Linked DNA regions of Sagittula sp. P11. The protein of the gene in region 1 interacts with the protein of each later gene in a pairwise test. Links are inferred from orthologs where the notes say so. Each region holds a gene or a part of one and is shown on either strand. Other genes may lie near its edges.

Evidence for each region. Proteins that work in one complex are often made in the same cells at the same time.
Region 2: the proteins of rho (region 1) and hfq interact in binary tests that used the Escherichia coli proteins (3 or more experiments, as listed by UniProt). The link is inferred for Sagittula sp. P11 from one-to-one orthologs.

What each region holds. Positions count from the first base shown.
Region 1 is NZ_CP021913.1:2,091,833-2,098,787, forward strand. What follows is about bases 3,982-6,955. They hold rho (transcription termination factor Rho), read right to left. Parts: upstream 6,118-6,955; coding sequence 4,846-6,117; downstream 3,982-4,845. Other genes in these bases: mnmE (tRNA uridine-5-carboxymethylaminomethyl(34) synthesis GTPase MnmE), read right to left, coding at 3,982-4,838; CDO87_RS10245 (nucleoside triphosphate pyrophosphatase), read left to right, coding at 6,656-6,955. Also shown: CDO87_RS10215 (ParB/RepB/Spo0J family partition protein), read right to left, coding at 1-228; CDO87_RS10220 (ParA family protein), read right to left, coding at 255-1,064; 16S rRNA (guanine(527)-N(7))-methyltransferase RsmG, read right to left, coding at 1,057-1,674; tRNA uridine-5-carboxymethylaminomethyl(34) synthesis enzyme MnmG, read right to left, coding at 1,674-3,551; more of mnmE, read right to left, coding at 3,555-3,981. UniProt on the Escherichia coli protein: Facilitates transcription termination by a mechanism that involves Rho binding to the nascent RNA, activation of Rho's RNA-dependent ATPase activity, and release of the mRNA from the DNA template.
Region 2 is NZ_CP021913.1:4,570,057-4,574,843, forward strand. The notes cover bases 2,059-4,787. They hold hfq (RNA chaperone Hfq), read right to left. Parts: upstream 3,677-4,787; coding sequence 3,440-3,676; downstream 2,059-3,439. Other genes in these bases: hflX (GTPase HflX), read right to left, coding at 2,169-3,422; CDO87_RS21815 (TrkH family potassium uptake protein), read right to left, coding at 3,804-4,787. Also shown: CDO87_RS21795 (penicillin acylase family protein), read left to right, coding at 1-982; CDO87_RS21800 (aminoglycoside phosphotransferase family protein), read left to right, coding at 979-1,884. UniProt on the Escherichia coli protein: RNA chaperone that binds small regulatory RNA (sRNAs) and mRNAs to facilitate mRNA translational regulation in response to envelope stress, environmental stress and changes in metabolite concentrations.

The DNA of each region.
Region 1 (6,955 bases):
CTGGATGACGCCCTTGGTGCGGATGGAGTTCGCGAGGTCGTCCAGGTGTTCCTGCGTGAAGGTCCGGCGCGGCTGGTCCGGGTTCGGGCGCAACTGCTCGATCGGGAGCAAGCGGTCCGGGCGGCGGGGACCTTCCTGCGGGGCGCTGTCCGCGGCCGGTGTCACGTCTGCCATCAGCGCCGACAGGCCACGACCAAGGCCGCGACGGTTGTCTTTTTTCTCTGCCATGTGAGCCTCCTCTGTCACGCCGATCCTTAGGCTGCGTGTTTTTCGTTCTTCTTGATGAGTTCTGCCGCGAGTGCGCGATAGGCTTGGGCGCCCTTCGAGGCCGTGTCGTAGGCCAGAACGGGCAGGGCATAAGACGGCGCTTCGCTGACGCGGACATTCCGGGGGATGACTGTGCTGAAGACCAGATCGCCGAGATTGGAGCGCGCGTCCGCTTCGACCAGTTGGGACAGGTTGTTCCGTGCGTCGTACATCGTCAGGACGATGCCCTCGATCCGGAGGCTGGGATTTGCTGACTGGCGGACTTCGCGAATGGTCAGCATGAGTTGCGACAGACCTTCGAGAGCGAAGAATTCGCTTTGCAGCGGCACGAGCACGGAATGCGAGGCAACCATCGCGTTCACCGTCAGAAGGTTAAGCGAGGGCGGGCAATCGATCAGGACAACGTCAAAGTCCAGCTTCGCCATGGCGGGTTGGCGCAGGGCATCGTGCAGAAGGTAGCTGCGTTTTTCGTTCGAGATCAGCTCGATATCGGCGGAGCTGAGATCGACGGTCGCTGGGATCAGGTGAAGATTTTCCGTCGACGTGGAGAGGATCACGGAATCGAGGTCGGCCTCGTCCAGCAGGAGCTCGTAGGTCGTATATTCACGATCTTCTGGCTCGATCCCTAGACCAGTCGATGCGTTGCCCTGAGGGTCCAGATCGACAACCAGAACTTTCTGGCCCAGTTCGCACAGCGCTGCGCCCAGATTGATCGTCGTGGTCGTCTTGCCGACGCCGCCCTTCTGGTTTGCAACGGCAATGATTCGAGGCCCGTTTGGCCGCAGTGGATCAGTCATGTGCGAGATCTCGTATTTCCAGAACGACGGCATCTGCGTCTGTCTTGCTTGTATGCGCAGTATAACCGAATTGCCATTGCGCGCGTGCATCTTCGAGCTCTTTTCCCCAAGTTTTCCCTTTGGGAAACAGGGCTATGCCTGTTGGCTTCAGATGGTGGCTGGCGAACTGGCAAAGGGCCGGAAGAGGGGCCAAGGCGCGCGCGGTCAGGATATCTGCCGCCAGGGCGGGAAGATCCATAATGCGCTTGCAGACGACATTTGCATCAACCTGGGTTTCGCGCAGAACGGTGCGCAGGAAGCTCGCCTTCCGTTGGTCCGACTCGATGAGCGTGACCTTCAGTTCCGGGTGCGATTCCTCGGCCAGAATAGCAATCACGAGGCCGGGGAACCCTCCGCCAGAACCGAGATCGGCCAGTTTTCGGCTTTTCCCAGGGATCAGATCCATGAGCTGGGCAGAATCCTGAAAATGGCGACTTGCAGCATCGTTCAAGGTGTTTTGTGAAACCAGGTTTATGACCGGGTTCCACTTTTTAAGGAGCGAAAGATAGTGCTCGAGCTTCTCCGATGTTTCACGTGAAACATTCAGCACTGGTCCAAGGTTCAGATCCATCACGCGACTGTCTTGCGCTCTAATTGCCGCAGCTTGGCGAGGATGAGCATCAAGGCAGCAGGGGTCATTCCTTCAATACGCGATGCCTGAGCGATGGATTCGGGCCGCACATCATCCAGTTTTTTCCGAAGCTCGTTGGACAAGCTCGGAAGCGCATGGAAATCGAAATCGAGCGGTATGCGAACAGCCTCGTCGCGCCTCAGCGTATCAACGTCTCTGGCTTGGCGATCCAGGTAATTCGCATAAAGCGCTTCTTTCTCGATCTGAGCACCGGTGGCTTCGTCGATGCCAAGGAACGCCGGTTCCAGTTTCGACAAATGAGCGAGTGTAACGTCTTTGAAAGACAGAAGCTGGAAACCTGAACGACGCGTTCCATCCTGATTGACCGCTATTCCCAACGTCTTCACCTGCGAGGGCGTGAAGGACGTCTCTTCCAAAAGACGTTTGCCGGCATTCAAAGCTTCCATTTTCTGAGTGAATGCCTTGGCGCGTTCTTCAGAAACGATGCCCAGATCAATGGCCCTTGGCGTCAGACGCTGGTCCGCGTTGTCGGCGCGGAGGGACAGGCGGAACTCGGCGCGGCTGGTAAACATCCGGTAAGGCTCCGTCACGGAGCGGGTCGTCAGATCGTCAATCATCACGCCAATGTAGCTGTCGGTACGCGAGAACTGTATCCGGTCTCGCCCCAAGGCATTGGCCGCGGCATTCAAGCCCGCAACAAGACCCTGAGCGGCGGCTTCTTCGTAGCCAGTCGTGCCATTGATTTGTCCGGCCAGATACAGACCTTCGAGTTGTTTCACCCGCAGGGTGGAATCGAGAGAGGTCGGATCGACAAAATCGTATTCGATGGCGTAGCCCGGTTGCAGGATCTCGACATTTTCCAGTCCTGCAATGCTGCGAACGTAATCCTCCTGAACCTCCGCGGGTAGCGACGTGGAGATTCCGTTGGGGTAGACGGTATCGGTGTCGAGGCCTTCCGGTTCCAGAAAGACCTGATGCGACTCTTTCTCTGCAAACCGCACCACCTTGTCTTCGATGGACGGGCAATACCTGGGCCCGATCCCCTGGATATGACCCCCGTACATGGCGGACCGTCCGAGGTTTTCCCGAATGATCTCGTGGGTCCTGGCGTTTGTGTATGTGATCCCACAGGAAATCTGCCGTGCTTCTGGTGCCTTGGAGAGGAAAGAGAAGAGGACCGGATCCTCATCTCCGGGTTGCTGTTCGAGCCCACCCCATGCAATCGTCTTTCCGTTCAGTCTGGGCGGTGTGCCGGTTTTCAAACGACCGAGCGGAAGACCCAACTCGTCTATGCGCTCCGCCAGGCGAACCGCGGGGTCGTCACCGACCCTCCCGCCGGGGTAAGAGCGATCACCGATATGAATGATGCCGCGCAGGAAAGTGCCACTGGTCAGGACGACGGACCGGGCCGAGATACTCTGTCCGTCGCGCAGGACCACACCGCAAATGCGCCCACCCTCAATGGAAAAGTCTACCACCTCGGCTTCGACGATCTCCAAGTTCTCGACCGAGGTAAGCGTCTCCCGCATCTTTTCCGCATACCGTTTACGGTCAGCCTGCGCGCGCGGGCCTTGAACGGCGGGGCCTTTACGGCGGTTCAGAAGACGAAACTGGATTCCTGCGTAATCGGCAACGCGCCCCATCACGCCATCCAATGCGTCGATCTCCCGCACAAGATGCCCTTTGCCGAGACCGCCGATCGCCGGATTACAGGACATCACGCCAAGATCGGTTTTTTTGAGCGTCACAAGCGCTGTTTTTGCGCCCATCCTGGCAGAAGCGGCCGCAGCATCAGCGCCCGCGTGCCCGGCGCCAACGACTACAACATCGAACGTCGATTGTTTCACGTGAAACACTCCTCACTTCCCGATGCAAAACGACGAGAATATCTCGTCCAGCAAGTGCTCAACTTCAACCTTGCCAACGAGAACTTCCAGTTGGCGAATTCCCAGCCGAATATCCTCACTCAGAATATCGACTTCACTCATTCCGTCTTCCAGACCAGATACGGCCTGTTCCAGATAGGTTCGGCTCCGTATCAGGCTATCCCGATGCCGCTCCCGCGACGTTAGGCCCATCCCGGCCGTCCGCTCAGAAAGGACCTCCTCAATCCGGGACAGGAGCAACGGCACACCGAACCCTGTCCGGCCGGAAAGTCCGTCCTCGTACACACCTGAATCATCTTTGGCCCAGCGAACAACATCACCGCACCTTACTTCGATTTCCGGCTGGCCGCCATGCTCCACCAAGTGCACACGCAGGTCGGCGGCTTCTGCCCGCCGACGCGCAAGATCGATACCCAGGCGTTCCACAGGATCCTGCGTTTCCCGCAAACCGGCTGTGTCCAGGAATGTCACCGGAAGACCGCCAACCTCCATGCGCACCTCAATCACGTCCCGTGTCGTGCCGGCAATTTCCGAAGTGATTGCCGCATCTCGGCCTGCAAGATGGTTCAGCAGGGTGGACTTGCCCGCGTTCGGGGGACCAACAATCGCCACCTCGAACCCAAGACGAACGCGCTCCGCCGCATCGAGTCCACGAAGCTCGCTCTGAATGTCGGACAAGACGTCCTTCAAAAGACCGATGACCTCATCCGTCACATCGACGGGCACGTCCTCATCCACGAAGTCAATCGTCACTTCCAGCAAGGACGCCGCGCGCACCAGCTTCTGACGCCATTCGGACACCCGACCCGACAACGCCCCGGACAAGACGGCAAGCGCCTGTTTCCGTTGCGCTTCTGTCTCCGCCTCGATCAGATCGGCAAGAGCTTCGACCTGGGTAAAGTCCATGCAGCCATTTTCCAACGCCCGGCGCGTAAATTCCCCCGGTTGCGCCGGTCGGCAGCCATCCACCAGCGCGAGCTCAGCAAGAACCGCGCGCACGACCGCAATGCTTCCATGCAGATGGAACTCGGCGGACTCCTCGCCGGTGAAGCTGGACCCAGCCGCAAAGGCCACAACCATCGCTTCGTCGAGCTGCACGCCAGACCGGTCCCGCAAGGTGCGCAGGACCATGCGCCGCGGTTCGGGAACCGATCCCGCAAGCGCCTTCACGGCCTCCCAGGAACGATCTCCGGACACGCGGACCACTGCGACACCGGACCGACCCGGCGCTGACGCCAAGGCGAAGATCGTATCCATGGCTGCGTCAGCTGTTCATCGAATCGAAGAATTCGGAGTTGGTCTTGGTCTGCTTGAGCTTCGACAGAAGGAATTCGATCGCGTCGGTCGTACCCATCGGGTTCAGGATACGGCGCAGCACAAATGTCTTCTGCAGATCAATCTTGTCGACCAGCAGGTCCTCCTTCCGCGTACCGGACTTGAGGATGTCGATCGCCGGGAAGACCCGCTTGTCCGCAACCTTGCGGTCCAGCACGATCTCGGAGTTGCCGGTGCCCTTGAATTCTTCGAAGATGACTTCGTCCATACGCGAACCCGTGTCGATCAGCGCCGTCGCGATGATGGTCAGCGAACCGCCTTCCTCGATGTTCCGGGCTGCACCGAAGAAACGCTTCGGACGTTGCAGGGCGTTTGCATCGACACCGCCGGTCAGGACCTTGCCGGACGACGGAACAACAGTGTTGAACGCCCTACCAAGTCTTGTGATGGAGTCGAGAAGAATAACAACATCTCGTTTATGTTCGACAAGACGCTTGGCCTTCTCGATCACCATTTCACTGACGGCCACGTGCCGTGTCGCCGGTTCGTCGAAGGTCGAGGAGATCACCTCGCCTTTCACCGAACGCTGCATGTCGGTCACTTCTTCCGGACGCTCGTCGATCAGAAGGACGATCAGGTAGCACTCCGGGTGGTTCTTCTCGATCGACGCCGCGATGTTCTGCAGCAGCACCGTCTTACCCGTGCGCGGCGGCGCGACGATCAGCGACCGCTGGCCCTTGCCGATGGGCGACACCAGGTCGATGATCCGGGCGGAACGGTCCTTGATGGTCGGATCCTCGATCTCCATCTTCAGGCGTTCATCGGGATACAGCGGCGTCAGGTTGTCGAAGGCGATCTTGTGGCGTGCCCGTTCCGGATCTTCGAAGTTGATCGCAGCTACGGACACCAGGGCAAAGTAGCGCTCCTCATTGTCAGGCGCTCGGATCTCGCCCTCGATGCTGTCCCCGGTCCGCAGCGAATACTTCCGGATCATGTCGGGCGATACGTAGATGTCATCCGGACCCGGCAGGTAGTTCGCCTCCGGAGAGCGGAGGAAACCGAAACCGTCCTGAAGCACCTCCAGAACGCCGTCCCCGTAGATGAGCCAGCCTTCGTCGGCGCGCTCCCGGAGGATCTGGAACATCATCTCGCCCTTGCGCATGGTCGAGGCGTTCTCGATCTCCAGCTCTTCCGCCATGGCCAAGAGGTCCTTGGGGCTTTGCGCTTTCAGATCGGCAAGGTTCAGTTTTTCTTCGCTCATACGCCACATCGCGACAGCAAGAGGTGTCGCGCTTTCTTCGTTTCTAGGGAGAACATGATCCAGAACAGGAACGACAGAGAGGTAGTCCTTCCGACCATCCGAAGTCAATGCCTGACTTCCGGGCGGTGTCCCCGGTCATTCCAAGATAGATAAAGTAAAGATTTAGAAAGGTTTTTGAAGTGATATGGGAGCGGGATTTCTGTGGATTAAGGAACGGTAAACACACTTACCAACACGCCGCCGACCTATGGAGAACTTCGGGGATCGTCTCTGGACGACCTGACAATGAACTTAGAAATATTTATTTATTTCAATAATTTATGCATATGAAATCGCGCAGGAGCGGGGTTGGAAAACCACGGGATGAACAGCATCCGACCGCGATTGTCACGCGCCATGAGATATCCTCGTCAACATGGGCAAGCCCGGCGAAGGGCGAGGGCGGAACTCGCGATCTTTCCCGTGCTTGCATGTAGAACCGAATTTTCGCACAAACGTCATCGATCCAGCCCACACACTCATACCAAGATTTATCCCCATGAAAGAGGACCTGATCCTCGCTTCCGGCTCCGAAATCCGCGCCAGCCTGCTCCGGTCCGCCGGCCTGAACGTCGCGTCAGAGCCCGCCCGGATCGACGAAGACATGATTCGGGAATCGCTGCTTGCCGAAGGCGCGACGCCGCGGGATATCGCCGATACCCTGGCAGAAGCTAAGGCGCAGAAGGTGTCCGGGCGGCATCCGTCAGGCCTGGTTCTGGGTTGTGATCAGGTGCTGGCGTTCAAGGGCGCCATCCTGTCGAAACCTGTCAGCCGCGAAGAGGCGCGCGGTCAGCTTGTC
Region 2 (4,787 bases), 2.5 Mb from region 1 along the record:
TTCGCAGAACCCCGAATTCCTCGCCCCGCGCGGCGGCATCGTCGGCAACACCAACAACAAGACCGTCGACCGGCCCTTCCCCGACCACGTCTCCTTCGACTGGGGCGACAGCCAGCGCATCCAGCGCTGGAAGACGCTGATGCAGGGCCGCAAGGTGCACACCCGCGACAGCTTCATCGAGGCGCAGCTCGACACCGTGTCGCCCGCCGCCCGCACGCTCCTGCCGCTGATCGGCCGCGATCTCTGGTACACCACCGAGGCCGCCCCAGAAGGCACGCCCGAACGCCGCCGCCAGCGGGCGCTGGCGCTCCTCGCCGAATGGAACGGCGAGATGAACGAACACATGCCGGAACCGCTGATCTACGCCGCATGGCTGCGCGCGCTGCAGGAACGGCTGATCCGCGACAACCTCGGCCCGCTCGCCGACGAATACACCCACGTGGAGCCGCTCTTCATCGAGCGCGTCTTCCGCAACATCGACGGCGCGGCGTGGTGGTGCGACGTGATCCGCTCCGCCAAGATCGAAAGCTGCTCCGACATCGCACGGCTGGCGCTGGACGACGCGCTGATCTGGATCGACGAGACATACGGCACCCAGCTCGAGGCACTGCGCTGGGGCGACGCCCACGTGGCGATCCACCGCCACACGGTTCTGGGCGACATCCCCCTCGTGCGGACCTTCGTGAACATCCGCCAGAACACCTCCGGCGGCGACTTCACCCTGCAGCGCGGGCGCACCGCGGGCACCGGGCCCGAACCCTTCGCCAACGTGCACGCGGCGGGGTATCGCGGCGTCTACGACTTCGCCGATCCGGACAGCTCGGTCTTCATCATGTCGACCGGGCAGTCAGGCCACCCGCTCTCGCGCCACTACGACGACCTTGGGCAGCTCTGGCGGCGCGGCGAATACATCCCCATGTCGCTCGACATCAACCTCGCGCGCGCCGCGGCCACCGGCATCACCCGGCTCGTGAAGCCGTGATCTCCCCGGCGGAGGCGGAGCCCGGGGCCGCAGCCGCGCTCAGGGCCATGGGCCTGCGTGACACCCTCCGGCCGCTCCGCCCGGACGCCCCGCCGGGACAGGCGCAGCTCTTCCGCGCAGGCGCATTGCTGATAAAGGTCTACAGCCCCGAGGCCGCCGACCGCGCGCTGCGGCAGGCCACCCGGCAACAGGCTCTGGCAGAGGCGATGGCCGACGGCCCGCACCGCGTGCCCCCGGTGCTGTATGCCGAAGACGCCACCCTCGTGATGCCATGGATCGACGGGACCGACCTCGCCACGCTGCACGGCAGGGGCACCGACACCGGCACGCTTGCCGGTCGCTGGCTCGACCGCTTCCACGGGCTCAGCCGCCGCCGCTTTCCCTTCCGCCCGACGGGCCACGTCAACTGGCTCGACCGGCTGGTCGGGCAGGCGCAGGCGGGCGACCGTACCATCCCCGACCTGCCCGCCTTCACCGACGCCGTCCGCCGGACGCAGGCCATGGCCGACGCCGCGCGCAAACAGAAGGCCACCCGCGCCGTCACCCACCGCGACATGACGCTCTCGAACCTCCTGCACGACGGCAGCGTCACATGGGGCATCGACGTGGAGAACACGCGCGAGGACGAGCCGCTGCGCGATCTCTTCACCCTCGCGCTCGACCTCGCCACCCTGCCCGTCCCGCGCGGCCCCGGCACGCTGGTCGCGGCCTACGGCGACACGCACACCGCGCCGCCGGTGCATGCCTTCCTGCAACGCTGCTTCTGTCACTGGGTCTGGGCCAACACGCCGCCCGCGCCTTCCCGCAGGCAGGCGGCCAGGCTGGCCGCCGCGCGCAGCCACCTCGAGACCGGGCAGCCGGTCTTCACGCAAGTGCCGGGGGCCGGTGCGGCATTTTCGTAGGGTGGGCGTTCCGGCCCCGCGGGCCGGGTTGGCCACCATCCCCCGCCGCGCCCGATTGCCGCGTTAACCACGTTTTCCCACGCCCGGGGGCAAAAGGTTACCAACCGGCCGGTTCGGACCCCCGAAACGGCCGGTTCACCCCTTACAGGCCGGAAACCTTGCTGAAAAAACCGGAAATCGTTGTGGGGCTGCCGGGGCTGTCCCACAAGACCTGCCCGTTGCATCGCCGCCGCGCGGCGTCTTAACCCCGCCGCGCGCACCGTTAAGCATGGCAGGGTTAACGCCTAGAGCTGACCGAAACGCGCCCGGTCCCGCGCCGACCATGTCACGGTCACCTCGTAGCCGTCGTCGGTCTGGTGCTCTTCCTCGACCAGCCCCTTCTCGAACAGCCACGCCCGCTTGCGCCCCTCGTCGAAGCCAAGCGTCAGCGCATCCGTCCGACGCTCTTCGCCAAGCGCCTCCGTCACCGCGTCGAGGAAACCGTCCAGCCCCTCTCCGGTCACGGCCGAGACCGCGAAAATGCTCTTGTCCCGGTCCGCGCGGGCTTCGGTCGCGACTTTAACGTCGCCCTCCAACCTGTCGATCTTGTTCCACAATTCGATCTGCGGCGTATCCTCGTCGACGCCCAGCCCGGTGAGGATCGTCCTCACGTCCTCGGCCTGCGCCTCGGTCTCCGGATGGGAGATGTCGCGCACATGCACGATCACATCGGCGGCCAGGACCTCCTCCAGCGTGGCCCGGAAGGCCGCCACCAGTTCGGTCGGCAGATCGCTGATGAAACCCACCGTGTCCGACAGGATCACATCTGCGCCCGTGGGCAGGCGCACCGCCCGCATGGTCGGGTCGAGCGTGGCGAAAAGCATGTCCTTCGCCATCACCTCTGCACCCGTCAAACGGTTGAAAAGGGTGGATTTTCCGGCGTTCGTATAGCCCACCAGCGCGACGATCGGATAAGGCACCTTGGCCCGCGCCTTGCGGTGCAGCTCACGGGTTTTGACCACCTTGTCGAGCTGCCTACGCAGCCGCACCAGCTGCTCGTCGATGGCCCTCCGGTCCGCCTCGATCTGCGTCTCGCCCGGACCGCCGACGAATCCCAGCCCGCCCCGCTGCCGTTCGAGGTGGGTCCAGGCCCTGACCAGCCGCGTCCGCTGGTAGCTCAGCGCCGCCATCTCGACCTGCAGCACACCTTCCCGCGTCGCCGCGCGGTCGCTGAAGATCTCGAGGATCAGACCCGTCCGGTCCAGCAGCTTGACCTTCCACTCGCGTTCAAGGTTACGCTGCTGCACGGGCGTCACCGGGCCGTCGACCAGCACCAGCTCCACCTCGTTTTCGAGGATCAACTCCTTGAGTTCGCTGATCTTTCCCGAACCGAACAGCATGCCGGGATGCGGGTCGCGCAAGGGCACGACTGTTTCCCCCACGACCTCCAGGTCGGGGAGCGCGCGCGCCAGCGACACCGCCTCCTCCAGCGCCATTTCGGGATCGCGACGCCGGTCCGGAGTACGGATGTTCGGATGCAGAACCCAGGCGCGGGTCACATGAGGGTCATGTTCCCTCAGTTGTCTTCCCCGTCGTAGAGGTTGATCGGCTGACCCGGCATGATCGTGGAGATCGCGTGCTTGTACACAAGCTGCGACTGCCCGTCCCGGCGCAGCAGGACGCAGAAGTTGTCGAACCAGGTGATGACACCCTGCAACTTCACGCCGTTGATCAGGAACACCGTCACCGGCACCTTCGTCTTGCGAACGTGGTTGAGGAATGCGTCCTGAAGGTTCTGTCTGTCGGAAGCCATTGGTTTGCCTTTGTTCTTGCCTTTGGCCCGTCCCTCGGGGCCGCCCACACCTTCGGGAGTATGCGTTGCCACCTCCGGAGTTTCCAGACGCAATTTCAAGGTTTTTCGCACCCGCGGTGCCTCTGTGTCATCCACGCCAACTCTCCGGGCTGAGCATCACGATCACGGCCAGCAGTTCAAGCCGGCCAAGCACCATCGCACCGCACAGGATAACCTTTGCATGCCACGCATGGGCGCCGAGGTCTATGGCCGTCGATGGCGCAACGTCAATCAGCGGGCCGGTGTTGGCCAGAGTGGCAATCGTCAGCACCGTGGCCTGCTCGAAGTCCAGCCCGTAAAGCCCGAGGATCATTGTCAAAAGCGACAAGGTGACAGCGAAGAGCATGAAGAAGACCCAGGCGATGAAGGCGCCCTCCCGCCGCATCCTCCGCCCCAGAAGCCCGGCCCCGCCGACGGAGGACGGGTGCACCAGCCGCTCGATCTCGCGCTGGCCGTTGAGGTAGAGCGCATAGACCCGCAGAAGCTTCACGCCCCCTGCGGTCGTCGCCACGCCGCCACCCAGCAACGCCAGCCCCATCAGGATGATCCCCGGCGTCGACAGGCCCGACCAGTCCTGCGCCGTGGCCCATTCCGAGCTGAGAAAACCGTTTGTCGTCAGGAAGCTGGCCGCGGTGAACAGCCCGCCCCACAGCGCCTTGAGCCCTGCCAGCGCGTTCTGTTCGTCGCCGATTTCCAACGCCGCCGACCAATGCCGCGCAAACAGCACCAGCGGGACGACGACGATGATCAGCAGACCCAGCCGGAATTCCGCGTCGTAATACAACCCCCGCTCGTTCCGCGTGTCGGAGGAGAACGTCTGCCGCGACAAGGCGAAGGCGAGGAACAGGAACAGGATCGCCTCGCCCCAGATGCCGCTCGGCGCATTCTCGACGCCGCCGATGGGGGATATGCCCGAGGTCGACATCACCGACATGGCATGCGTCAGCGCCACCAGCGGCGGATCGCCCGCCACCAGCAGCATCACCGCCAGCGCCATGGTCAGCCCGATGTAGAGCGGCACAAGCGCCTCGACGCTGCGCATCAGACGGTGGCCGGGGTTCGACGTCGTGCT